Regions from separate parts of the Mesorhizobium sp. B2-8-5 genome, predicted to be linked through region 2. Evidence: predicted binding sites of a transcription regulator. Region 2 holds the regulator's gene; each other region holds the start of a gene.

The links. The regulator LexA, encoded in region 2, represses DNA repair genes until DNA is damaged. The targets are predictions, from matches to a motif close to TGTTCNNNNTGTGTTCNG.
Region 1: the regulator LexA is predicted to act here: its motif matches at 2,897-2,914, upstream of ruvC (crossover junction endodeoxyribonuclease RuvC).
Region 3: the regulator LexA is predicted to act here: its motif matches at 4,914-4,931, upstream of parE (DNA topoisomerase IV subunit B).

The regions. Positions count from the first base shown of each region.
Region 1 is NZ_CP083951.1:1,323,759-1,331,951, forward strand. It holds gene FJ430_RS06415 (DUF2269 family protein) at 1-255, opposite strand, end outside; gene FJ430_RS06420 (DUF1465 family protein) at 817-1,347, shown strand; gene FJ430_RS06425 (glycosyltransferase family 2 protein) at 1,659-2,723, shown strand; gene ruvC (crossover junction endodeoxyribonuclease RuvC) at 2,956-3,465, shown strand; gene ruvA (Holliday junction branch migration protein RuvA) at 3,476-4,096, shown strand; gene ruvB (Holliday junction branch migration DNA helicase RuvB) at 4,140-5,177, shown strand; gene FJ430_RS06445 (metallophosphoesterase) at 5,311-6,213, shown strand; gene FJ430_RS06450 (glycoside hydrolase family 5 protein) at 6,310-7,560, opposite strand; gene ybgC (tol-pal system-associated acyl-CoA thioesterase) at 7,692-8,165, shown strand.
Region 2 is NZ_CP083951.1:4,172,355-4,180,547, forward strand. It holds gene gltA (citrate synthase) at 1-445, opposite strand, end outside; gene gltX (glutamate--tRNA ligase) at 625-2,049, opposite strand; gene FJ430_RS20285 (ComEC/Rec2 family competence protein) at 2,153-4,609, shown strand; gene lexA (transcriptional repressor LexA) at 4,650-5,384, opposite strand; gene kynU (kynureninase) at 5,835-7,082, shown strand; gene FJ430_RS20300 (alpha/beta hydrolase) at 7,137-7,967, shown strand; gene glp (gephyrin-like molybdotransferase Glp) at 8,031-8,193, opposite strand, start outside.
Region 3 is NZ_CP083951.1:3,782,469-3,790,661, reverse strand. It holds gene FJ430_RS18255 (CpaF family protein) at 1-848, opposite strand, end outside; gene FJ430_RS18250 (AAA family ATPase) at 845-2,059, opposite strand; gene FJ430_RS18245 (hypothetical protein) at 2,073-2,348, opposite strand; gene FJ430_RS18240 (type II and III secretion system protein family protein) at 2,353-3,792, opposite strand; gene cpaB (Flp pilus assembly protein CpaB) at 3,822-4,742, opposite strand; gene parE (DNA topoisomerase IV subunit B) at 4,997-7,051, shown strand; gene FJ430_RS18225 (FUSC family protein) at 7,094-8,193, shown strand, end outside.

The DNA.
Region 1 (8,193 bases), 2.8 Mb from region 2:
GCCGATGACGATCCACAGGTCGGCAAAGCCGACCCAGAAGCCGCACATGATGAGGCCGAAGACCAGCGTCAGCATCGACATCGGCGCGAAGAACTTGCCGCCGAGCTGCCCGCTGGCGCGCATAGCCTGCAGCTTGTCCTCGATGTTGCCGGCACGCTCGGCCAGCACGCCGAGCAGGAACAGCACGAAGCCGCCGCCGACCCACAAAACGGCCGAAACGATGTGAAGGAATTTGACGATCGAATACCAATCCATGGTCTGCTCCCGGATATCCCGCATGATTTCGAGCGGCGCGGATTTGCGCGCCGCTTCAGAGGAGCGGGCTTTTGCGTGGCGCGTGTTTCGGAACGATGTCGCGGCGGCAGCCAACATGTTTCGAAGGCCGCGATGACAGCATCCGAAATCCGGTTTTCGGGCGATCCCGGGCGGCGAGGCCGGCTGTCCTGTTCCGGCACAGAAAAGCGCGGTCGCTTAAAAAATCGTCGCCGCGTTAAGGGTTCATTAAGCTTTACGGGCGTTTACTATGCGCATCCAGTTTTGCTGGATTCTTACCGAGTGGTTGGAGCCACTTTGTTTGACGCCTCCCTGTTAAACTCCTGAGAGCCGCCTTATCCGCGGCTCTTTTTTTGTCCGCGGGCGGCAAGCCGGGTGCCATCCGCTTGCGGATGGCTGGAACGAGGCCGGCGTTAACCGTTTGTTAAACATGCGCTTGCCTTCATGGGCATCGAAGCGCATTTTCAAGCCTCAGTCATTTAGGGTGCGGGCCGCGTCGGCAAGGATTGCCGAATCGGCCGACGGCAGTGCAGGGGCGTATCGATGAACGAGCCTTCGAAGGGCAGCGCGAAGACCATCAAATTGGCGGAGCGCCGGGTTTTCTCCCAATCCTTCAAGCCGCTCTACCAGGAAGGCATGGGGCTGGTCGAGCAGGCCGCCGAATATCTCGATGGCAAGGGCAGGCTCGAAGCCAAGAAATTGTCGCGCACGGCGGCGACACTCTATGCGGCCGAGTCGATGCGGCTGACCACAAGGCTCATGCAGGTCGCCTCCTGGCTGCTTTTGCAGCGGGCGGCGAATTCCGGCGAGATGACGCGCGACCAGGTGGCCTCGGAGAAATCCAAGGTGCGACTCGACACCGCCTCCGCGCATGACGAGGCGCTCGGCTGGAAAGAGCTGCCCAAGGATTTTCTGGACCTCGTGACGCGCTCGCTGCGCCTTCAGGCGCTGGTGCGGCGCATGGACGAGGAAATCTATGGCGGCGTCATCAACGAGACGCACGCCCCCAGCCGGCGGGCCAACCCGGTTTCCGACCAGATCAGTCTCTTGAATACGGCTTTCGCGCGCGGCTGAAACCGCGTTTGCAACAAACGCCGCGATAGCGGCGCGCGGGAAGCGGGAACCCACATCGTTCAATCGAGGCGCGATCTGGCGAGCCGCGATCGTGGCCGCAAGTCGAGCGCCTGCGACCCCGACTGCTCTTCGATACTGCGGGTAACCGTCGTTGCATCGAAGGCCATGCCGGCCTTCGCGAGAAATATTGCCCTTGTCTTGAAGCGATGGGCTCCTAGTTGGAGCCGTTCGCCGCAGCCGGGTCGACCTGAGCCGGTTTTGCAAGAAAATCACCGTCACTGTGACCAAAGCAGATTGCGAGGCTTGATCCCGTGCATTCGCCATTGGACCGCATCCCGGTATCGATCATCATCCCCAATTATAACTACGAACAGTTTCTTGGACGCGCCATCGACAGCGCGTTGGAACAGGACCACCGAAATGTCGAGGTCGTGGTCGTCGACGACGCATCGACGGACGCGTCGGTAGCCGTCATCGAATCCTACGGCGACAAGATCCGCTCGTGCCTCAGGCGCAGGAATGGCGGACATGCCGCTGCGTTCAATACGGGGTTCGAGGCGAGCACCGGGGAGATCGTTCTTTTCCTCGACGCCGACGATTATCTCTATCCGAACGCCGTCTCCGAGGTCCTGGACGAGTGGGACGCGGATGTCGCCCAGGCGCAATTCAGACTGCATCTCGTCGATGAGGACCAACATATCAAGGATGTCTTTCCACCCCCGGAACAGCCATTCGACTCGGGCGACGTCGTCCCGGAATTGTTGCGCAAGGGGCGCTACCGTACGACGGTGACGAGCGGGCTGGCGTTCGACCGTGAGGCGCTGGACCCGATAATGCCCATGCCCGAAAGCGATTTCCGGCAAGGCGCCGATGGCTATCTCGCAACGCTCGCGCCGCTGCACGGGGAGGTGAAATCCATCGACACCTGCCTTGGCGCCTACCGCATCCACGGCTCCAACCATTCGGTCTTTGCCGAAAAGCTTGCCGAGCGGGCGCGCTGGCGCGTGGCGCATGACTTCCGGCGCCTTGAAGCCTTGTCCGACCGGGCGGCCGAGATCGGTCTGACCGTACCGCCGGATGCCGGCCTTCGCGATCCGGTTCATCTGGAAGAGCGACTGGCCTCGCTTTGCGTCGACGAGCCCCGGCATCCGGTCACGACCGACTCCCGGCTGGGACTGGCAAAAGCGGGCGCCGCCGCCAGTCTGGAAATGAACGCATCCTGGCGGCGGCGGGCTGCGCTGGCAGCCTGGTTCCTCTGCATCGGGCTCCTGCCGCGGCGCATGGGAAATGCAGTCCTGGCATGGAAGCTGGTCGCGTCGTCGAGACCGGCATTTCTCACGCGGCTGTCGAAAACCATCCGTCGCGTGACGAACTAAAGTGCGTAGCGCTGAAGCGGATTCAGGCGACGCGCTTTAAAAGGCTTTGTTTTCATGCATGTCGCAAAACCGCTGCACACTTTTGCGCGACACGCATTAGGTCCGGGATTTCGGACCTGCCAGCCCGTGAACGCCAGCTGATGGGATTTCGAATGCGTTCTTAAGATCGCGATTGTTTCTGGTTTGTTCACATTTCGCTGGCGTCGCTTGCCGCCACGGCTAGACTTGGCGCATGGGGGAAGCGATTCGCATCATCGGCATCGATCCGGGGCTGAGGCGCACCGGTTGGGGTATTATCGACAGCGTGGGCAATTCGCTGCGCTTCGTCGCGTCCGGCACGGTGCGGTCCGACGAAAAGGAGTCGTTGGCGACAAGACTCTGCCAGTTGCATGACGGTTTGGCCGAGGTGCTGCACCAAGCCATGCCGCATGAGGCAGCGGTCGAGCAGACTTTCGTCAACAAGGATGCCACGGCGACGCTGAAGCTCGGCCAGGCGCGCGGTATTGCCATGCTGGTGCCGGCGCGTGCCGGGCTGGTGGTCGCCGAATATGCCCCCAATGCGGTCAAGAAGGCGGTTATCGGCGTCGGCCACGGCGAGAAGAAGCAAATCCATATGATGGTCAAGGTGCTGATGCCGAAGGCGATCTTCGATACCGACGATGCTGCCGACGCTTTGGCCATCGCCATCTGCCATGCGCATCACCGCCAAAGCGTCGCCTACCGGATGGCAGCGCTGGCGTGAGGGGACAATCATGATCGGCAAGCTCAAGGGCACGCTGGACGAGATCGACGAGGACTCCTGCCTCGTCGACGTGCACGGCGTCGGCTATGTCGCGCATTGCTCGGCGCGCACGCTGGCGTCGCTGCCGTCGCCCGGCGAGGCGGTGGTGCTGTTCATCGAGACCTATGTGCGCGAGGACATGATCCGGCTCTACGGCTTTCAGTCGGCGCTGGAGCGCGAGTGGTTCCGGCTTTTGATGAACAATGTGCAGGGCGTCGGTGCCAAGGTGGCGCTGGCGGTGCTGTCGACGCTGGCGCCGGCCGAGCTTGCCAATGCGATCGCGCTGCGCGACATCGCCATGGTCTCCAGAGCGCCAGGCGTCGGCAAGAAGGTGGCGGAGCGCATCGTGACCGAATTGCGCACCAAGGCGCCTGCCTATGCGGGCGCGGCCAGCGGCACGATCGGCCTCAAGCAGGAGCTCGGCGAAGGCGTCGCGGCGGCACCGATCACCGACGCTGTCTCGGCGCTGGTCAATCTCGGCTATTCGCGCGACATCGCGGCGAACGCGGTTGCGGCAGCGCTGAAATCGGCTGGCGAGGGCGCGGATGCGTCCAAGCTGATCCGCTTCGGCCTTAAGGAACTGGCGCGGTGAGGCGGCGCTTGTTCCGTTGTCGGTCCTATGCAAGGAAGGCGGCATGAGCCTTTCGCCCCGCCTCATTGCCCCCGACAAGCGCGGTGAGGATGCCGACCAGACCTTGCGGCCGCAGTCGCTCGACGAGTTCGTCGGCCAGGCGGCAGTGCGCGCCAATCTCAAGGTCTTCATCGATGCCGCCAAGGGCCGCGGCGAGGCGCTCGACCATGTGCTGTTCGTCGGTCCGCCGGGGCTCGGCAAGACGACCCTGGCGCAGATCATGGCGCGCGAGCTCGGCGTCAATTTCCGCTCGACCTCGGGTCCGGTGATCGCCAAGGCGGGCGATCTGGCGGCGCTGCTCACCAATCTGGAGGAGCGCGACGTGCTGTTCATCGACGAGATCCATCGGCTCAATCCGGCGGTCGAGGAAATCCTCTATCCAGCCATGGAGGATTTCCAGCTCGATCTCATCATCGGCGAGGGGCCGGCGGCGCGCTCGGTCAAGATCGACCTCGCCCGTTTCACGCTGGTCGCGGCGACGACCCGGCTTGGGCTCCTGACCAATCCGCTGCGCGATCGTTTCGGCATTCCCGTCCGGCTCAATTTCTATACGGTCGAGGAGCTGGAGCAGATCGTGCGGCGCGGCGCCCGCATCCTGTCGATGCCGCTTGGCGACGATGGCGCGCTGGAGATCGCGCGCCGTGCGCGCGGCACGCCGCGCATCGCCGGCCGCCTGCTGCGCCGGGTGCGCGATTTCGCCAGCGTCGCGGGGGACGGCCATGTCGACAGGAAGATCGCCGACGAGGCGCTGACAAGGCTGGAGGTCGACGCGCTTGGCCTCGACGCGCTCGACCGCCGCTATCTGTCGATGATCGCGCGCAATTTCGGCGGCGGACCGGTCGGCATCGAGACGATCGCGGCCGGGCTCTCCGAGCCGCGCGACGCGATCGAGGACATCATCGAGCCCTATCTGATCCAGCAGGGCTTCATCCAGCGCACGCCGCGCGGCCGCGTTCTGACCGCCAATGCCTGGCGCCATCTCGGGCTCGACCCGCCGAAGGATATCGTCCAGCAGCAGATCAGCCTGTTTCAGGAAGAGTAACGCATATTTGTTCGCCGTTTGGCCGCGTAACGGCCCGTCTGCGCAGAATCTGCTCGCCTCGGCCTAGCTGAGGGCGTAATTGCCCCCTTTAAGGCAGCTTCCTGATAGAATCCCAAGGGGCTTGGGCCGATCCATGATCACCAGACGTGGTTTCCTGCGCCTTGTCGGCGGCTCGGCCTTCAGCCTGGTGTCGCTTGGCGCTTATGCCGTCGGCATCGAGCCGATGCTGCTGACCCATGTGAAGCGCTACACGCTGACGCCGCCGCACTGGCCGGCCGGACTCAAGTTGCGCGTCGTGGCGCTTGCCGACATCCATGCCTGCCGGCCCTGGATGACGCCGGAACGGATCGCAGCACTTGCCGAAGAGGCCAATGCGCTGCAGCCGGACCTCATCGTCATGCTTGGCGACTATCCCGCCGGGACCCGGCTGGTGACCGGCTGGGTAAACGCGTCGGAATGGGCGCCCGCGCTGGCAGGGCTCAAGGCGCCGCTCGGCGTGTGGTCTATCCTCGGCAATCACGACTGGTGGGATGATCGCTCGGCGCAAGCGGCCGGTGCAGGGCCGACCATTTCGCGAAAGGCGCTGGAGGCCGTCGGCATTCCGGTGCTGGAGAACGACGTCGTACGCCTGGAAAAGGACGGGCAGGGCTTCTGGATAGCCGGCCTGGCCGACCAGATCGCCCTGTTGCCGGACAAGGCCAAGGGCCGCAGGGGGCTCACCGGTCTCGACGATCTTCCCGGCACGCTGGCCAAGGTTGGCGACACTGCTCCCATCATCCTGCTCGCGCATGAGCCGGATATTTTTCCGAAAGTGCCCTGGAGGGTTTCGCTGACGCTGTCCGGTCACACGCATGGCGGACAGGTGCGGCTGTTCGGCTATTCGCCGGTGGTGCCTTCCGCCTACGGCAACCGTTACGCCTACGGCCATGTCGTCGAGAACGATCGCAACCTGATTGTCTCGGGCGGACTGGGCTTCAGCATCGCGCCGATACGTTTCGGAGTGCGGCCGGAGATCCTGCAGATCGATCTCGGCTAATGCATGTCGCGCAAAAGTGTGCAGCGGTATGCATGAAAACAACGGCTTAAAGCGCGTCGCCTGAATCCGCTTCAGCGCGACGCGCTTTAGCTCAGCTTACCGAAGCGCTCGGATGGCGTTCATCACGTCCGGCTCCGCCTTCTCGCCGTCGAACGCGTCGACGACGCCGAAGGCGCCGCCATAGCTCCACACCGACCAGGAAAAGCCGTGCGCCTCGGCGCGGGCGATCATGTCGCGCACATAGGCCGCGCGGTAGGCGGCCGGCATGACGAAGCCGTTGCCGTATTCCTGGCGGATCATGCCGAATTCGCCGAGCGTGATATCCCGCGGCTTGACGTCGTTTGCCTTCGCCCAGGCGTCGACCGTCGCGAACGGCGCATCCATCAGGCCAAGCAGCTTTTCGAGGCTGTCCATCGTCGCCACCTGCTCGTCGAGATAGGCGAGCAGGCCGCTCCGCCGCGCCCAGGGCGCCTCGGCCTTGATCCGGTCGCGGATCGTGTCCAGCGTCATGTCCAGCTGCGTCTTCGGAACGGCCGTCAGCGGGTAGGGCAGGCCGCTGACATAGGGGATGAAGTCGCCGGCCCAGCTTGCGCCCTGATGCGTCAGAAGAAACGGATCGTAGGAGTGGAAGGTCCAGATGACGTTGTCATCGGCGATCGTCCTGGGATCGATTTTGGCCAGCGACTCCGCGTTCGAATAGCAGCCGCCGCTCAGCACCAGCGTGAGCCGGGTGGCTGCGGCGCGCGCGGCGGCGAACAAGCGCTTCTGCAGGTCGGGCCAAAGATTGGTGCCGCTCGCGTCGCAATCGACCAGCGGCTCGTTCATCAATTCCAGCGCGACAAGCTTCGGATCCTCCTTGGCCAGCGTCCGCGCCATCTTGCGCACCAACTCGGTATAGGCATCGAAGACGGCCGGATCGTGCATGACGTCGCTCATGCCGATCTTGCGATTGCCGCCGGCGGGGATCAGATGCAGGTCGACGATCACCTTGAGGCCGGCGCGGTTGACCATGCGCGCCGAGTCCAGCACGCTGCCATAGAGGTCGTCGCGAAGGGCCGCGGTCTGGTCCGAGAGAAAGGGCGCGGGATCGACCGGCATGCGCAGGAAGTCGAAGCCTGCATCCTTGAGTGCCTTGAGGTCATCCTCGTTGAGGAATTTGCGCCATTCCGGATAGGGCAGGATCGCCTGGCGGTCGCCCCATCTGTCCTCGGTCGGCCAGGTCACCCACTGGTCGAGATTGAGGCCGCGTTTCATCGAGAACGTCGCCGCTCCGGCGGGCAACGCCAAAGCGGCAAACGCAAGCAGCGCCGCCATCAAGGTCTTGATCATCGTGCCCAACAATGCCATCCCGTTTGCGCGCGAAAACAGTGCGTGTCGCCCAAAAGTGTGCAGCGGTTTTGGGATAACGACACGCATAGAAAAAATGCCTAGGGCCCGAGGGCTTTAGGTGCCTGTTCGGGCCTGAAAAGGAAAGCGCGATGGACGATCATGGTGAATCGGCGGCGCTGAGCGCCGGGCTTTCCGGCGCGCTGACGGATTTCGGCCATCGGCTGATGGCCCGGGTCTACTATGCCGACACCGATTTCTCCGGCGTCGTCTATCATGCGCGCTATCTCGAATTCCTCGAACGCGGCCGCTCCGACTATCTGCGGCTGACCGGCGTCCACCACACCGAACTCCTGGACGGCAAGCATGGCGAGCGCATCGTCTGGGTGGTGCGGCGCATGGAGATCGACTTCCGTTCGCCGGCGCGCATGGACGATGTCCTGACCATCGACACGCGCACCGACGACATTTCCGGCGCCCGCATCTTCATGGGCCAGCATTTGAAGCGCGGCGGCGATGTGCTGGTCGAGGCCAGGGTCGAAGCGGCGATCGTCGGCGAAAGCGGCCGGCCAAAGCGTTTCCCGAAGGAATGGGTCGCCGCCTTTATGCCAAGGGCCAAGGCCTGACCCTTCGGTTGCCGGCACAATCTCGAAG
Region 2 (8,193 bases):
ACATGACGGCCATCGGATGCGCATCGCGGCGGAAGCCGGTGAAGAAGCGCGACATCTGCTCGTGCACCATCGTGTGGCGCGTCACGCGATAGTCGAAGTCCTCCTTCTGCGCCTTGGTCGGGAGTTCACCGTAGAGCAAGAGGTAGCAGACCTCGAGGAAGTCGCCATGTTCGGCAAGCTGGTCGATCGGATAGCCGCGATGCAGCAGAATGCCGGCGTCGCCGTCGATGAAAGTGATTGCCGACTCGCAGCTTGCCGTGGAGGTGAAGCCGGGGTCGTAGGTGAAGGCGCCGGTCGTGCTGTAGAGCGCGCCGATATCGATCACGTCAGGCCCGGTCGACCCGCTTCGCACCTTGAATTCATGGGTCTTGCCGGCGAGTTCGAGCCTGGCGGTCGACTCATGCGCCTTGCCGCTCGGTTCCAGTTTTGTCGCAGCTTCGCTCATTGCAAACTCCTTTATGTTCCTCATGCCGGCAAGGCAATTCCTGCAAACGACACGTCGAAATCACCGGAATGCGCGAACTTGCCATCGCATTTTAGGAGGTGCGTGCCAGATTGGGCCAAGCCTAATGTTGCACTGCGAAACACACCTTTCAATGCCAATCTTCTTGGGCCAGTTCGCTGCTAATCGATTTGATCTCCAATCCTCGCCAGGCTTTCCTGGCGACCCAACACGGCAAGCACGTCGAACACGCCGGGCGAGGTGCTGCGGCCGGTCAGCGCGGCCCGAAGCGGCTGTGCCACGGCGCCGAGCTTGTGCCCACCGGCCTGCGCAAAGTCGCGGATCGAAGCCTCGGCCGAGGCGGCGCTCCAGTCGCCCTCGACGGCAGACAATGCGCCATGCGCGCCGCGCAGAATCGCGCGCGCATCCGCGTTGAGCAAGCCGGCCGCCTTCTCATCCAGCGGCAACGGCCGCTCGGCGAACAGAAACGCCGCTCCGTCGACCAGCTCGACCAGGGTCTTGGCCCGCTCCTTGAGACCGGGCATGGCGGCAAGCAGTTGCGCCTTGCGCCTGTCGTCGAGCTTTGCCGCGATCGTCGGGCCGCCTTCGAGATAGGGCAAGGTGGCGACGAAGATGTCGAACAGCGCCTGGTCATCCATCTTGCGCATATGGACGCCGTTCAGCGCCTCGAGCTTGGCGAAGTCGAAGCGCGCCGCGCCCTTGTTGACGTCGCCGATGTCGAACCACGCGACCATGTCCTTGACCGACATCACCTCGTCGTCGCCATGGCTCCAGCCGAGCCTGGCCAGATAGTTGAGCAGAGCCTCGGGCAGATAACCCATGGCGCGATAGGCTTCGACACCGAGCGCGCCGTGCCGCTTCGACAGCTTGGCGCCGTCGGCGCCGTGGATCAGCGGGATGTGCGACATCGACGGCACATCCCAGCCCATGGCATCGTAGATCACCGTCTGGCGCGCGGCGTTGGTCAGGTGATCGTCGCCGCGGATGATGTGGGTGACGCCCATGTCGTGATCGTCGACGACGACGGCATGCATGTAGGTCGGGACGCCGTCGGAACGCAGGATGATGAAGTCGTCGAGATCCTTGTTCGGGAAGCGCACCTCGCCCTGCACGCGGTCGTTGACGATCGTCACGCCTTCGGTCGGCGCCTTGATGCGGATCGCACCCTTGACGCCTGCCGGCGCCTCGGAGGGGCCGCGGTCGCGCCACTGGCCGTTGTAGCGCGGCGGCAGACCCTTGGCGCGGGCCGCCTCGCGCATCGCCTCGAGCTCGGCCGGCGTCTCATAGGCGTAATAGGCCTTGCCCATGCGCACGAGCTCCTCGGCCACCTCGCGATGACGCGGCGCGCGCTCGAACTGCGAGACGGCCTTGCCGTCCCAGGAGAGGCCAAGCCAGGTCAGCCCGTCGAGAATGGCGGCGGTGGCAGCTTCGGTGGAGCGCTCGCGATCGGTATCCTCGATGCGCAGCAGCATCGTGCCGCCGGTGTGCCTGGCATAGAGCCAGTTGAACAGCGCCGTACGCGCCCCGCCAATATGCAGGTAGCCTGTGGGCGAGGGGGCAAAGCGGGTGACGACCTTGTCGGACATGGAACTCTCGAGGAAGCACTGAAAAGATGCATGTTTCGCGCGGACTTCCACGCGACCGGCGTTCATGTAGCATAGGCGGTCTGGGGCGCAAGGGGCAGACCCGATGGCTGGACGTGGCCGGGGCGCGGAGGAGGGCGGGGGAACGACAGCTGGCGTCAGCGAACGCCTGATGTTTGCCCATGCCGCGCCCGAAGAGGGAGCGCCGGTTTCGCTTCCGGAGCCGCGGGCACCTACCGAGCTTACGCCACCCGGTGACGGTGCAATACAGCCGGTCTCGCCAACGGCGAGCCTCAGCCGAATCCGCAAACAGCTTGGCCGCGCCTCGCTTCCCGCATTGCTCCGAAGCATCGGCACCGCTGCCGCCACCGAGCTTGACCGCGGCATCGGCTTCCTGCTGGTGCCGGTGTTTTTGGCCGCCGGCGTCATCTATTACTTCACGCTGAGCGCTGAGCCGGATCTCTACAGGCCGCTTGCGGCAGTGGCCCTGATGGCGGTCTGCGCGGCGGCCTCACATTCCCGGCACAGAACGCACCTTGTCTTCATGGCGGCGTTTTTCTGCGCCTTGGGCTTTCTCGCGGCCAAGGTCGAGACCTGGCGGATGGCAACCCCGATGCTGGGTTCGGAAATCCAGACACGGCTGACGGGCCGCCTCGTCACCGCCGAGGCGATGGCCAATGGCCGTGTCCGGCTGACCATCGACTTGATTTCCACGGAACGTCCGAAGCTGCGCTACGCGCCGGACCGCGTCAGGCTTTCGGCGCGCAGGATCCCGCCCGACATGACAGCCGGGTCGATGCTGACCGGCTATGCCAAGCTGTTGCCGCCGACCGGCCCGGTTCGGCCGGACAGCTACGACTTTTCATTCGACAGCTATTTTGCCGGCATTGGCGGCAGCGGCTTTTTCCTGGGTGATCCAAAGCTGATTGCGCCAGCGAAAGCGCCGTTTGGCGCGCGCGTCGCATCGGCAGTGGAAAACGCGCGCGAAGGGATCGCCGATCACATCAGGAGCGCCATCGGCGGATCCGAAGGCGAGATCGCGGCGGCGCTGATCGTCGGCGTTCGTGCCGGCATTCCGGAAGCCATCAACGAGTCGATGCGACGGACCGGCATCTACCACATCATTTCGATCTCCGGCCTGCATATGGCGCTGGTCGCCGGCACGATCATGGTCCTTTTGCGCGGCGCCTTCGCGCTGTTTCCGGATTTCTCGTCGCGCCGGCCGGTGAAGAAATATGCCGCTGCAATCGCGCTGCTCTCGATCGCCGCCTACCTCGTGATCTCCGGCATCGTGGTGGCGGCCGAGCGGAGTTTCATCATGCTGGCCGTGATGCTCGCCGCCGTGCTCTTCGACCGCGCGGCGCTCACCATGCGCAACCTGGCGATCTCGGCCATCGCCGTCATCCTTGTCTCGCCGCACGAAGTTGTCGGCCCGAGCTTCCAGATGTCCTTCGCCGCCACCGCCGCGCTGGTCGGCGCCTATGCCGGTTTTGCCGACTATCGCGCCGGCAAAACGACCGGGCCGCCGGCAAAGCATTCGTTCCTCGGCTTCCTATCGCGAAAACTGGCGATTGGAGTAGGTGGTGCCGCCGTGACGTCGCTCATCGCGGGCAGCGCGACATTGTTGTTTGCGATCTGGCACTTCCAGCGCGTATCGCCGCTCAGCCTGCTGGCCAATCTGTCGGTCATGCCGATCGTCTCACTGATCGTCATGCCGTTCGCCGTGTTGAGCGCGCTGGCCATGCCCTTCGGCTTCGACGGCCCCTTCCTCTTTGTCATGGGCAAAGGCCTGACGGCGATGATCGCCATTTCGGCGTGGATCTCCGAGCGCTCACCAGTCGACGCCGTCGGGCTGATCTCGATCCAGTCGGTGCTGCTGGCGACGGTCGCGCTGGTCATCGCGACGATGGCCACCACCTGGCTGAGGCTTGCCGCCGTACCCTTCGCGCTCGCCGCGCTGCTGGCCATTCCGCATGTCCGCGCCCCGGATGTGCTTGTCTCGGAGGACGCGCATCTGGTGGCGATGCCGATCGGCGGCGGCGAGCTTGCCATCAACCGCACGCGCTCCAACGACTTCACCACGGACAACTGGAAACGGGCGCTGAAAGCCGAGGAAATCGTACCGCCGGAGACGTTCGCTAAAGACGCCCTCGACATCGCCGATCCCGTCGACCTGCCGCCCGGCTCGCCCTTCTACTGCATCGGCGACCTCTGCATCGGCCGGCATCCTTCCGGTGCCATCGTCGCGCTCGCCGAGAACCGCGCCAGCGCCCGGCCTGCTTGCGGTTTCGCCGACCTCATCGTCATCGACGACGCCACGGCCCACAATCCATGCCGCGATCCGCGCGTACTCGTCGTCACCAAGCGGCAGCTGGCACGCGACGGCAGCGCCGCCATCTTCTTTGATCCGCAATCGGCAACCGCGCGGCCAACCGTTCGCTACGCGGTCGAAGAACCGTACCGACCCTGGCACGAGCAGCGGAAATACGCGCGTGAGGCGAGGGGGCTGCCGCCCTATCAACGACCGGAAAAGCCGGCGGTCGCGCCGCAGCCTACAGAATAGATGGCACACAGTTCCGGCGAAGACCGCCGCGCGGTTCTGCTCAGTAACGGCGGATGAGTCCGACGAGCTTACCCTGAACCTTGACCCGGTCCGGTCCGAAGATACGGGTCTCGTACGCCGGGTTGGCGGCCTCGAGCGCGATCGAGGCACCCTTGCGACGAAACCGCTTCAGGGTCGCTTCCTCGTCGTCGACCAGCGCCACCACGATCTCGCCCGGACTTGCCGTATTGGCGTTGCGGATTATGACCGTATCGCCGTCGAAGATACCGGCCTCGATCATCGAGTCGCCCTTGACCTCCAGCGCATAATGCTCGCCGCCCATGATCATGTCCGGCGGCACCGAGATCGAATGCGTCTGGTGCTGGATGGCGTCTATCGGCACGCCAGCGGCGATGCGGCCCATCACCGGAATGGACACGGCCGAAACAGCGTCGTCGTCATTGCTGGGTGTCGGCGTGCGCGAGGGCGCCGCCGGCTTGACCTCGCGGCCAAGATTGCCCTGGCCGCCCTGGATGACGCTCGGCGAAAACTTTCTCGCGGCATTCAGGCCAGGCGCGATCGAGTCGGGCAGCCGCAGCACTTCAAGCGCGCGCGCCCGGTTCGGCAGCCGGCGAATGAAGCCGCGTTCTTCCAGCGCCGTGATCAGCCGATGGATGCCCGATTTGGAGGCGAGGTCGAGCGCTTCCTTCATCTCGTCGAAAGACGGTGGAATCCCGCTCTCCTTGAGGCGTTCATGGATGAACATCAGCAGTTCATGTTGTTTGCGCGTCAGCATGGCGGCCCCCTTGGGTTCTGAAACCGGAATCAGAAAAACAAACCCAGAACAAACACTATCTGTTCCAGTTGTGTTCCGCAACCGTTTAAAGTTTAGTGAATTTGTTGAGGCTTCGGAAACAATGTTGCATCCAAGGGATACCTGACCGGGTCAGGTCGGCGGTGTCATTGATTCCGCTCGATTATGCAGCCCTCCTTAAGCTGAAGCGCGGTCCAACACCATCACAAAGGCGCGGGGCGGGATCGCTTCGGCTCTTGCGCGAACGTGCCTCACCGTGAACGAAACGGACCCAAAATGCCAACTTCGGCAATGGTCGCAATCCTTGGTCTTCGCCGTCTATGGACCAGCTAACATAGCGCAGAAGGTTCTTGCCGTGGCACGGACGGTGGTGAGACAACCGCCCTTGGCCAACCGTGAGAGGCGCCATGCCGAAATGGAGGCGGCAGCATGATGGGGGGAATTCCTGATCTCGCCGAGATCGAGGCGATGGATGCAGCGGATCCGCTGCGCGCCCTGCGCGATCGCTTCGTCCTGCCGGAGGGGGTGATCTACCTCGACGGGAATTCGTTGGGAGCGGCCTCGCATGCCGCATTCGACGAGTTGCGCAAGGCAGCTGCCGAGGAGTGGGCGCATGACCTCATTCGTGCCTGGAACAAGGATGGATGGTTCGACATGCCGGTCGAGCTGGGCGACCAGCTCGGGCGCCTGATCGGCGCGGCGCCGGGCCAGACCGTGGTCTGCGACACCACGTCGATCAACATCTACAAAGTGCTGCACGCGGCGATGGCGATGCGGCCGGACCGAACCGTGATCGTTGCCGAGGGCGACAGTTTTCCGACCGATATCTATATGGCCGAAGGGGTGGCCTGGACCGGAAAGAACACTGTCCTGCGCCTGGCTGGCGTGGACGCGCCGACCATCGAGGAACTGATCGACGGACGCGTGGCGGTGGTGTTGGTCAACCACGTCAATTACAAATCCGGCGAGTTGCGCGACATGGCGGCGCTTACGCGAATGGCGCATGACGCCGGTGCGCTGATCGTATGGGATCTCTGCCACAGCGCGGGCGCCATGCCGGTTGAACTTGACAGGGCAAGCGCCGATTTCGCCGTCGGCTGCACCTATAAATATCTCAATGGCGGGCCGGGTTCTCCTGCCTTTATCTATGCGGCCGAGCGGCATCTTGCCGATGTGCGGCAGCCGCTCAGCGGGTGGTGGAGCCATGCACGGCCATTCGCCTTCGAGCAAGCCTATGCGCCAGGCACCGGCATCCGCCGATTTCTGTGCGGCACGCAGCCGGTCCTGTCGATGCGGACGCTGAAAGGCGCGCTCGACATCTGGAACGGCGTTGACCTGGCGACGGTGCGGAGGAAGAGCATTGCGCTGGCCGATCTGTTCATCGAACTCGTCGAAGCACGGTGCGGCGGTTACGATCTTACGCTGGAAAGCACCCGCGACGGCGCCAAACGCGGCAGCCAGATTTCCTTCATTCACCAGCATGGCTACCAGATCATGCGGGCCCTGATCGAACGCGGCGTGATCGGTGATTTTCGGGCGCCGTCGACCATGCGCTTCGGTTTTACCCCGCTCTATGTCGGCTACAGGGATGTCTGGAATGCCGTCGAAGTGCTCGAAGACATCTTGCGGACCGGCGTCTGGCGAGAAGCCCGCTTCGCGGTCAAGACAACCGTTACCTGACCGCGGCGATGCCAATTAAACTCCGCTCAACATCGACCTGATCGCGGAGGGGCCGTGTTCGAAAACCGTATTGCCGACTGGGACAACGCCTATGCCAACGGCGCGAACATCGCCGGCGGCGACCGCTGGCCCGCGGCTTGGGATCAACCGGCGCAAGCCTTTAGGGAAAAGCTGTTGGCGCAAGGCAGGGCGCGGTTCGATATCGTGTACGGCGAAGCGCCGCGCAACCGGTTCGATCTGTTTCTCCCACCTGCCGCGCCAAAGGGGCTCGTCGTGTTCATCCATGGCGGTTACTGGATGGAATCAGACAAGACCTCCTGGTCGCATCTGGCTGGAGGTGCGGTCGGCCACGGTTTTGCCGTCGCCATGCCCTCTTACACGCTTTGCCCGCAGACCAGGATCAGCGGCATCGTCAACGAGGTTGCGGCAGCGATCGAGAAGGCGGCAGCGATGATCGATGGTCCGCTGGTGCTGACCGGGCACTCGGCCGGCGGACATCTCGTCAGCCGGATGGTGACCGCGGCCTCGCCGCTGTCGTCCGATGTGTCGCGGCGCATACGCCAGGTTGTTTCGATCTCAGGCCTGCACGACCTTCGGCCGCTGATGTTCACCGCACTGAACGAGACCCTGAACATCGACGAGAAGGAAGCGTTGAGCGAAAGCCCGGCTTTGCTGCGGCCTCGGCAGGGAGCCCGCATCACCTGTTGGGTCGGCGGCGGCGAGCGTGCGGAATTCCTGCGCCAGAGCGCGTTGCTCGCCAACATCTGGACCGGGCTCGGCGCCACCACCGGTTCAGTGGTCGAGCCGGACCGGCATCATTTCAATGTCGTCGATGGTCTCGGAGATCCGGATCATCCCCTCACTCGCGCACTGATCGCCGAATAGAGCAATTCGGCGGTGTGAACGGTTTCGGTCGAGAATTGCGTTAAAACGGCGGGATAGACCGGCTCAGCGCAGCATGAGCACGCTGCATTCAGCGCCGGCTTCCGCCGCCGGCGCAAAGGGCTCGCGCACGATCAGGCCGTTGGCGTCGGCGAGCATCCGCAGCATCGAGGAGTCCTGGATGCCGAAAGGCGTCGCGACCAGGGTGCCGGCGTCCTCGCGCACGATG
Region 3 (8,193 bases), 390 kb from region 2:
TCGGCCGCGTCCTCGATGGTGATCAAGCGCTCGTCTTCCGGAATGAAGGCCGACAAGGCATTGAGCATCGTCGTCTTGCCCGTGCCGGTGCCGCCGGAGATGATCGTGGTCTTGCGGGCATGCACCGCCGCCGCCAGCACCTCGGCCATGTTCTGGGTGATGGCGCCGAATTCGACCAGTTTGTGCAGGCCGAGCTTGTTCTTGGAGAATTTGCGGATCGACACCAGCGGCCCGTCGACGCCGACCGGGCGGATCGCCGCGTTGAAGCGCGAGCCGTCGAGCATGCGGGCGTCGACCATCGGCTGCGATTCATCGACGCGGCGGCCGACCGCCGCGACGATTTTATTAATGATTCGAAGTAGATGTGCCTCATCCTTGAACGGGATGTTGACCTGCTGCAGCTTGCCGCGCTTTTCGACGAAGCAGTTCTGGTGGCCGTTGATCAGGATATCGTTGATCTCGGGGTCCTTGAGCAGCGGCTCCAGCGGGCCGAGGCCCACCATCTCGTCGACGATGTCGTCGACCAGGGCGTCGAGTTCGGCGTTGTTGATCGCCATCCGCTCATTGCGCGTCTTTTCCGAGACGAATTCATGCACCTGCCGGCGCATTTCATCCCGGGGCAGCCGCTCTAGCGCCACGAGGTTGATCTCCTCGAGCAGCATGCGATGGATACGCACACGCGCATCGAGCACCTTGTTGGCGCTCTTTGCAGGCGCTGCTTCAGGCTTCGGCGGCGCCGGCTTGCGGGTCGTCGGGATGATCACGGCATTGTGCGTCACCGGCGCGGATTCGAGCGCCCGCTGCGGACGAACGTCGCGGCTCTGCAGGTTGGAAAAGCGGCTGTTCATCCTGCCTTCCTCTTCAGCAAGCCCTTGCCCAGGCCGAACAGCGACTTCGACTTGGCCATCATCTGGACGGCCTCCTCCGGCAGGATGATCTTCTTCAGGTCGTTGACGACATTGGCGTTGGGGTCGATGGCGTGCAGCGGCACGCCGCGGTCGACCGCCTCGCGCACCAGCCGGTAATTGTTGGAGATGCCGCCAACGAAATGCTCGCCGAGAATCTCCTGGACGTCAGCCTGCTTGATGCCGCTATCGAACATCTTCTGCTCGAAACGGTTGACGATGACGTTGGGCTTCACTTCCTTGCCGGCGGTCTCATAGACGGCCTGGATGAGACGCTGCGTATGGCGCAGGCAGGGCACCGTCATCTCGGCGACGATATAGAGCTTGTTCGAGCCGAGCAGCACCGTCTCGGTCCAGGGAAACCATGTACGCGGCATGTCGATGACGACATTGTCGAAATAGGCCGCCACGAGGTCGAGCATGCGCACCACGACATCGGTCTTGAACGAGCGCATGTCCGACGGGCGCGTGGGAGCGGCTAGCACGCACAGCCCGCTCGCATGCTTGGACAGCATCACGTCAAGCAATTGCCGGTCGAGGCGCTCCGGCTGGTTCTCGATTTCCGTAATGTCGAAGCGCGGTTCGAGATCGAGATATTCGGCGCAGGCGCCTTGCTGGAAATTGAGGTCGACGACGCATGTCGAGGCGCCGCGCGTCACCGAATGATGCAGTTGGAACGCCGTCTGCAAGGCGAGCGTGGTGGTGCCGACGCCGCCGGCGGCCGGCATGAACGTGTAGATGTGCGATTCGGTGTTCTCTTCCCGCCCCGGCCCTTGCAGCGCACGGATGACGGAACGCACGAGGTCGGCCGTGGTGATCGGCTTGACCAGGAAATCGGCGACCTTGAGCTGCACCAGGATACGCACCGCCGCCGCGTTGAATTCCTGGGTCACGACGATCACCGGAATGCTGCCTTCCAGCCGTCGCATGACGCGCTGCAGCGACTCGATTTCCTCGAGCTTGGCTGCATCCATGTCGACGATGACCGTGCCGAAGTCCGTCTCGAGGATCTCGCCGCGCAGCTCGTTGACACTCTTTTCCAGCGTCAAAAGCTCGATGACCTCGGAGGCCGCGAAAGCTGTCCGTGTGTCTTGCAAGAACGTCGTGTCCGTCGAAACGAGCAGGATCTTCTTGGTCTTGCTACCAGATGCCATCGTCGTCAGCCCATCAGTCCGATGTCGTTGATGATGATGTCGTCGGCGCCGACCCCGAGCCGGCCTTCGCACCGACGGCGGTGCTCTCGGAACCCGGACGCTGGGCCGGCACGAGAAGCCGGGTGTTCTGCACGCCGTACTTCCACGGATCGACCATCTGCATGGCGGTGTTGGACGCCTGTGCGTTGCCGACTCCGAGCGTCACCCCTTCGGTGCGGACATAGTCGTCGCTGGTGCAGCCGCCGGCGAAACCGGCCAGGAGCAGAGCGATGCAAACGGGGATGCGCATGGCCTTAGTCCTTTGGCAGATCGAGGAAGTGGCCGGACGTGGCGGCAGCTATCGGGCGGGCGGCGCTGCCGTCCGCCAGCGTCACCGGACGCTTCGACGCCGAGGCGTCCACTTCCTCTGTGTTGTTCAGGAAATAGTCGGCGGGACTTGCCGGCTGGGTGCCGTCGGTCGGCTCGACCATCTTCTTCGAGGGATCGACCGGCTTGACCAGGTAAGGCGTGACGATGATGACCAGGTCGGTCTCGCGCCGCTGATAGGATTTCGACGAAAACAGCGGACCGAGCACCGGCAGCCTGCCGATCCCCGGCACCCGCGATGTCGTGATGTCGTTCTGCGACTGCAGGAGGCCGGCGATCATGAAGCTCTGGCCGTTCTTGAGGTCGACCGATGTCCTGGCGCGGCGCACGATGAAGGCCGGAATGGAAATGCCGCTGCTGACCTGGATGGAAGCGGACGGGTCGATCGAGGACACTTCCGGCGCGATGTCGAGGCTTACCAGCCCGTCCTTCAGCACCGTCGGCGTGAAATCCAGGCCGACGCCGTACTTCTTGTAGGTGACGCTGATCTTGCCATTGTCTTCGGAAACCGGGATCGGGAACTCGCCGCCGGCAAGGAAGCTCGCCGTCTGGCCCGAACGCGCAATCAGGTTCGGCTCCGCCAGCCGCCGCGCCAGGCCGCGTTCCTCCAGCGCCTTGATGGCGATGTCGATCGAAACGCCGTTCGACAGCAGGCTGCCGATGATCTCGCCTGTTCCGGCAGCCGTCAGGTTTCCCCCATCCGGGCTCAGCACGACTTTGCGGTTGCCGATGCCATAGGCGAAATTGGCGGCGTATTTGGCGCCGAGATCCTGACCGGCCTGGCGATTGATCTCGACGAAGCGGACGTTGAGCTGCACCTGCTGCGAGGACGAGATGTTGACCGAGTTGATGATTTCCTCGTTGCCGGAAAAGCGCGACGCGATCTTGCTGGCCTTGTCGGCGGCGACCGCATCGTCGGCCTCGCCCGACAGCACGACGCGGCCGTTCGCCGAACCGACCTTGATCTTGGCGTCGGGAACGCTGGCGCGGATGGTGCTGGCCAGTTGGTCTGTATCCAGCGTCACCTCGATATCGATGGTGCCGACAAGCTGCTTGTTCTGGTCGAACAGGGCGATACCGGTGGTGCCCAGATTGTTGCCGAGCACGTAGAAGGACTTGTCGGTCAGCGGATTGACGTTGGCGATCTCCGGATCGCCGATGACGATCTGGTAGAAGGCGGCGCTTGTCATGATCGTCTTCGGCTTGCCCTTGGCCACCTTGATCGAGGCGTTCTTGTTCGCCGATACATAGACGACGTCATTGCCAGCCCTTGCCGGCGCGGCGACGCCAAGCATTGCCGCCGCCAGCGCTATCGCGCCGAGAAGACGCCATCCCCCGGTCGTCCGAAATGCATCAAACCCGAACATCTTGCCCCGTCCCCGCCGGTCCCCACCGGCTATTGCTGCAGTTCCTGCGGCGGTTCCCGTGAAGGAACCTTGTATTCCTCGACCTTGTCGCCACGCGTCACGATCACCGTCTTTAGTTTCGGCTCGCCCTGGTCCTTCGTCATCGCATTGACGAGCGAGGCGGCGCTCGCCTGCGCGTTTGCGGCAACCGAGCCGCCGAAGGACGAGATGGTCGTAAGCCCGCCATTGCTGGCGGTTGCGTCGGCGGCCGACCGCAGCGACAACGACAGCGTGCCGACGGTGCGGGCAAGCGCCACTTTCTGCGCCCCTTCGTTGGTCACTTCGAGGGTCACGGAATTGGCGATTTGCGGCTCGGTCTTGCGCTCGTCGGCGCCCTGTCCAACCGAAAGCACCTTGGCATCGGAGACGACGATCTCGGACGTGACGGTCGATCCGGCGGCGCCCTGCGCATTCTTGGACACTTCCTGGATATCACCAGCGTCGCGCGTCAGCACGACGTCCACGCGGTCTCCCGGCGTGATGAAGCCGCCGACCCCGGCGATCTCATCGGTGCGGATGGTGACGGCCCGCATTCCCGGCGACAGCATGTTGGAAAGGGTGGCGCGGCCATTCGGCCCCGACAGCTTGGTGAGCAGCACCGGTTCGTTGACCTCGATCGGCGACAGCACGACCCGGCTGCCGTCCGCAAGCAGCTTGTCGATCGTCGGGAAAGCACCTTGCGGCAGGGAATCCTGCGGCCACGGAATCTCGGCGAGCTGCGGCCGTCCGAGCTCCATGCCGTAACGCAGTGGCGCTTGCGCCACCACGATGGTCTTGAACTCGACTTTGGGCTGCTGCGGCGCCATGACGGAGACGACCTTGACCTCGGGCTGAGCCTTTGCCTGGCTCTTGACCCAGAAATCCGCCGCAAAGATCGAGATCGCGCCGAACACGGCGGCGATGCCGATCATGGTAATGGCCCTGCCCCTCACAACGAAACCCCTGACGCCCGTGGTCTTTTGTTGGTTGGGCCTCACGCTAGGCGTTAATGTTAAAGAATCGGGAATACCGGGGCACGCCGACCGCCCTATTTCGGCCGGCTTGGTTATCGAATGGTTTTAGAATAAGAGACAGTTTGATCCCTGAACGGAACAGGAACTCGTTCGCCCGCCAAAAGCGTGGCAGTATCGAGACGTGATTCGCTTTACCGGACGCTAGGCCCAGCATGGACGACAGCAACGACCTCTTCGGCAAGATGGAAAAGCCGGCACAGCCGGTGCGCGCGCCGTCGCGCCCGGCCGATCCGCTCATGCAGGCCGCGAAGCGTTCGGCCCCCGCCCGCGACGGCAGCGAGGGCTACAGCGCCGCCGACATCGAGGTGCTGGAAGGGCTGGAACCGGTGCGCCGCCGTCCGGGCATGTATATCGGCGGCACCGACGACAAGGCGATGCATCACCTGTTCGCCGAGGTCATCGACAATTCGATGGACGAAGCGGTGGCCGGTCACGCCACCTTCATCGACGTCGAGCTTTCCGCCGACGGCTTCCTGACCGTCACCGACAACGGCCGCGGCATCCCGGTCGATCCGCATCCGAAATTCAAGAAGCCAGCGCTCGAAGTCATCATGACCACGCTGCATTCGGGCGGCAAGTTCGACTCCAAGGTCTACGAGACCTCCGGCGGCCTGCATGGCGTCGGCGTTTCGGTCGTCAACGCGTTGTCCGACCATCTCGAGGTCGAGGTCGCGCGGGGACGTCAGCTCTACCGCCAGCGTTTTTCGCGCGGCGTCCCGGTCAGCGGTCTTGAGCATCTCGGCGAGGTCCACAACCGCCGCGGCACCAGGACCCGCTTCCATCCCGACGAGCAGATTTTCGGCAAGGGCGCCGCCTTCGAACCGGCGCGGCTTTACCGCATGACGCGCTCGAAGGCCTATCTGTTCGGCGGCGTCGAGATCCGCTGGACCTGCGATCCGTCGCTGATCAAGGAAAAGGACCAGACGCCGGCCAAGGCCGAGTTCCATTTCCCCGGCGGCCTGAAGGACTATCTCAAGGCGACGCTCGGCGACGAATTCCAGGTCACGCGCGAGGTCTTCGCCGGCAAGAGCGACAAGCAGGGCGGCCATGCTTCGCTCGAATGGGCGGTGACCTGGTTCGGCGGCGACGGTTTCCTCAACTCCTATTGCAACACCATTCCGACCCCCGAAGGCGGCACGCATGAGGCCGGATTCCGCAACGTGCTGACGCGCGGACTGCGCGCTTACGCCGACCTCATCGGCAACAAGCGCGCCTCGATCATCACCACCGACGACGTGATGATCTCGGCCGCCGGCATGCTGTCGGTGTTCATCCGCGAGCCTGAATTCGTCGGCCAGACCAAGGACAGGCTGGCGACGATCGAGGCGATGCGCATCGTCGAGAACGCCCTTCGCGACCCGTTCGACCACTGGCTGGCCGACAATCCGCAGGAAGCCTCGAAGCTTCTGGAGTGGGTCATCGCGCGCGCCGACGAACGCGTGCGGCGCCGCCAGGAAAAGGAAGTCTCGCGCAAGAGCGCGGTGCGCAAGCTGCGCCTTCCGGGCAAGCTCGCCGACTGCACGCAGAACGCCGCCGCCGGCGCCGAGATCTTCATCGTCGAGGGCGACTCGGCCGGCGGCTCGGCCAAGCAGGCGCGCGACCGCGCCAGCCAGGCGGTGCTGCCGCTGCGCGGCAAGATCCTCAACGTCGCCTCCGCCGGCAACGACAAGCTCGCCGCCAACCAGCAGATTTCCGACCTGATCCAGGCGCTCGGCTGCGGCACGCGCTCGAAATACCGCGACGAGGATCTGCGCTACGACCGCGTGATCATCATGACCGACGCCGACGTCGACGGCGCGCACATCGCTTCGCTGTTGATCACCTTCTTCTATCAGGAGATGCCGAACCTGATCCGCGGCGGCCATCTCTATATGGCCGTGCCGCCGCTCTATTCGATCCGGCAGGGCGGCAAGGTCGGCTACGCTCGCGACGACGCGCACAAGGACGAACTGCTGCGCACCGAATTCACCGGCCGCGGCAAGGTCGAGATCGGCCGCTTCAAGGGCCTCGGCGAGATGATGGCGGCGCAGCTCAAGGAGACCACGATGGATCCGAGGAAGCGCACGCTTCTAAGGGTCGACGTGATCGACGCCGAGCAGGCCACCAAGGATGCCGTCGACGCGCTGATGGGCACCAAGCCCGAGGCGCGTTTCCGCTTCATCCAGGAGCGCGCCGAATTCGCAGAGGCGGACGTGCTGGATATCTGATCGCCTGCCGGTCCATAACAGTCTCCGGCACGGAGAACCGATGTGACCTGGACGCGGTTGAAAGAGCTTGTCGAGACGCCCTTAAGCGGTTTGACGCAGCCGACCCGTTCGGACTGGATTTTTGCCCTGCGCACGGTTTCGGCCGGACTGATCGCGCTGCTTGTCGCCTACGCGCTGAAGCTCGACCATCCGCAATGGGCGATGATGACGGTGTTCATCGTCGCGCAGCCGGTCGCCGGCATGGTGCTGGCAAAGGGCTTCTACCGGCTGCTCGGCACGCTGGCCGGCGGCCTGGCGGCCGTCGGCATCACATCGCTGTTCGGCGCCAATCCCTGGCTGTTGGTGAGCGTGCTGGCGCTCTGGATCGGCGTCTGCACGCTGGTCTCGTCGCTATTGCGCAACCCGGAAGCCTATGGCGCCGCGCTTGCCGGCTATACCGCGATGATCATCAGCCTGCCGGCCCTCGGACAACCGCATATTGTCGTCGACCTCGCCGTCGCCCGTTGCGCGGAGATCGCGCTCGGCATCGTCTGCGCCGGCGTCACCAGCCGGCTGATCCTGCCGAAGCTCGCGGCCGACGCCATTATTTCCAGGTTGAAACGCAGCATCCTCGACCTCGCCGAATATGCCGGCGGCGCCTTTTCCAACGGCGATCCGGCAAGCCTCTCCGCACTCCAGCGCAAGCTGATCACCGATGCCCAGACGCTTGCCGAGATGCGCACCTATGCGCGCCTGGAAGCGCCGAGCTTCGCCACCCGCGCCCACCCGGTGCGGCGCACGATCGGTCAGCTTCTGTGGGCGCTTTCGGCGGCGCGCGCACTGCACAGCCACCGCAGGCCGAAGAACGCGGCGCTCATTCCCGTGCGCAGCGAATTGAAGGCCTTCGTCGGCGAACTTGCGGCGACACCCGGCGCGCTCGACGACACCGGCCCCTGGGTGGCGCGGCTCGATGCGATCGCAAGCAAGGCCAGGGAGATGCCCGACCTGCCCAACGATGACGGCTCCAGCGATACCGCCGAAGACAAGGTCGGCACCATCACCCGCCTGACCATTGCCGGCGATTTCGCCGAGGCGCTGAAGCAGGTGATGCGCGGCCTTGACGCGCTTCGCTCGCCCGTCTCGCGGAAGTCGAGCGAGCGAGG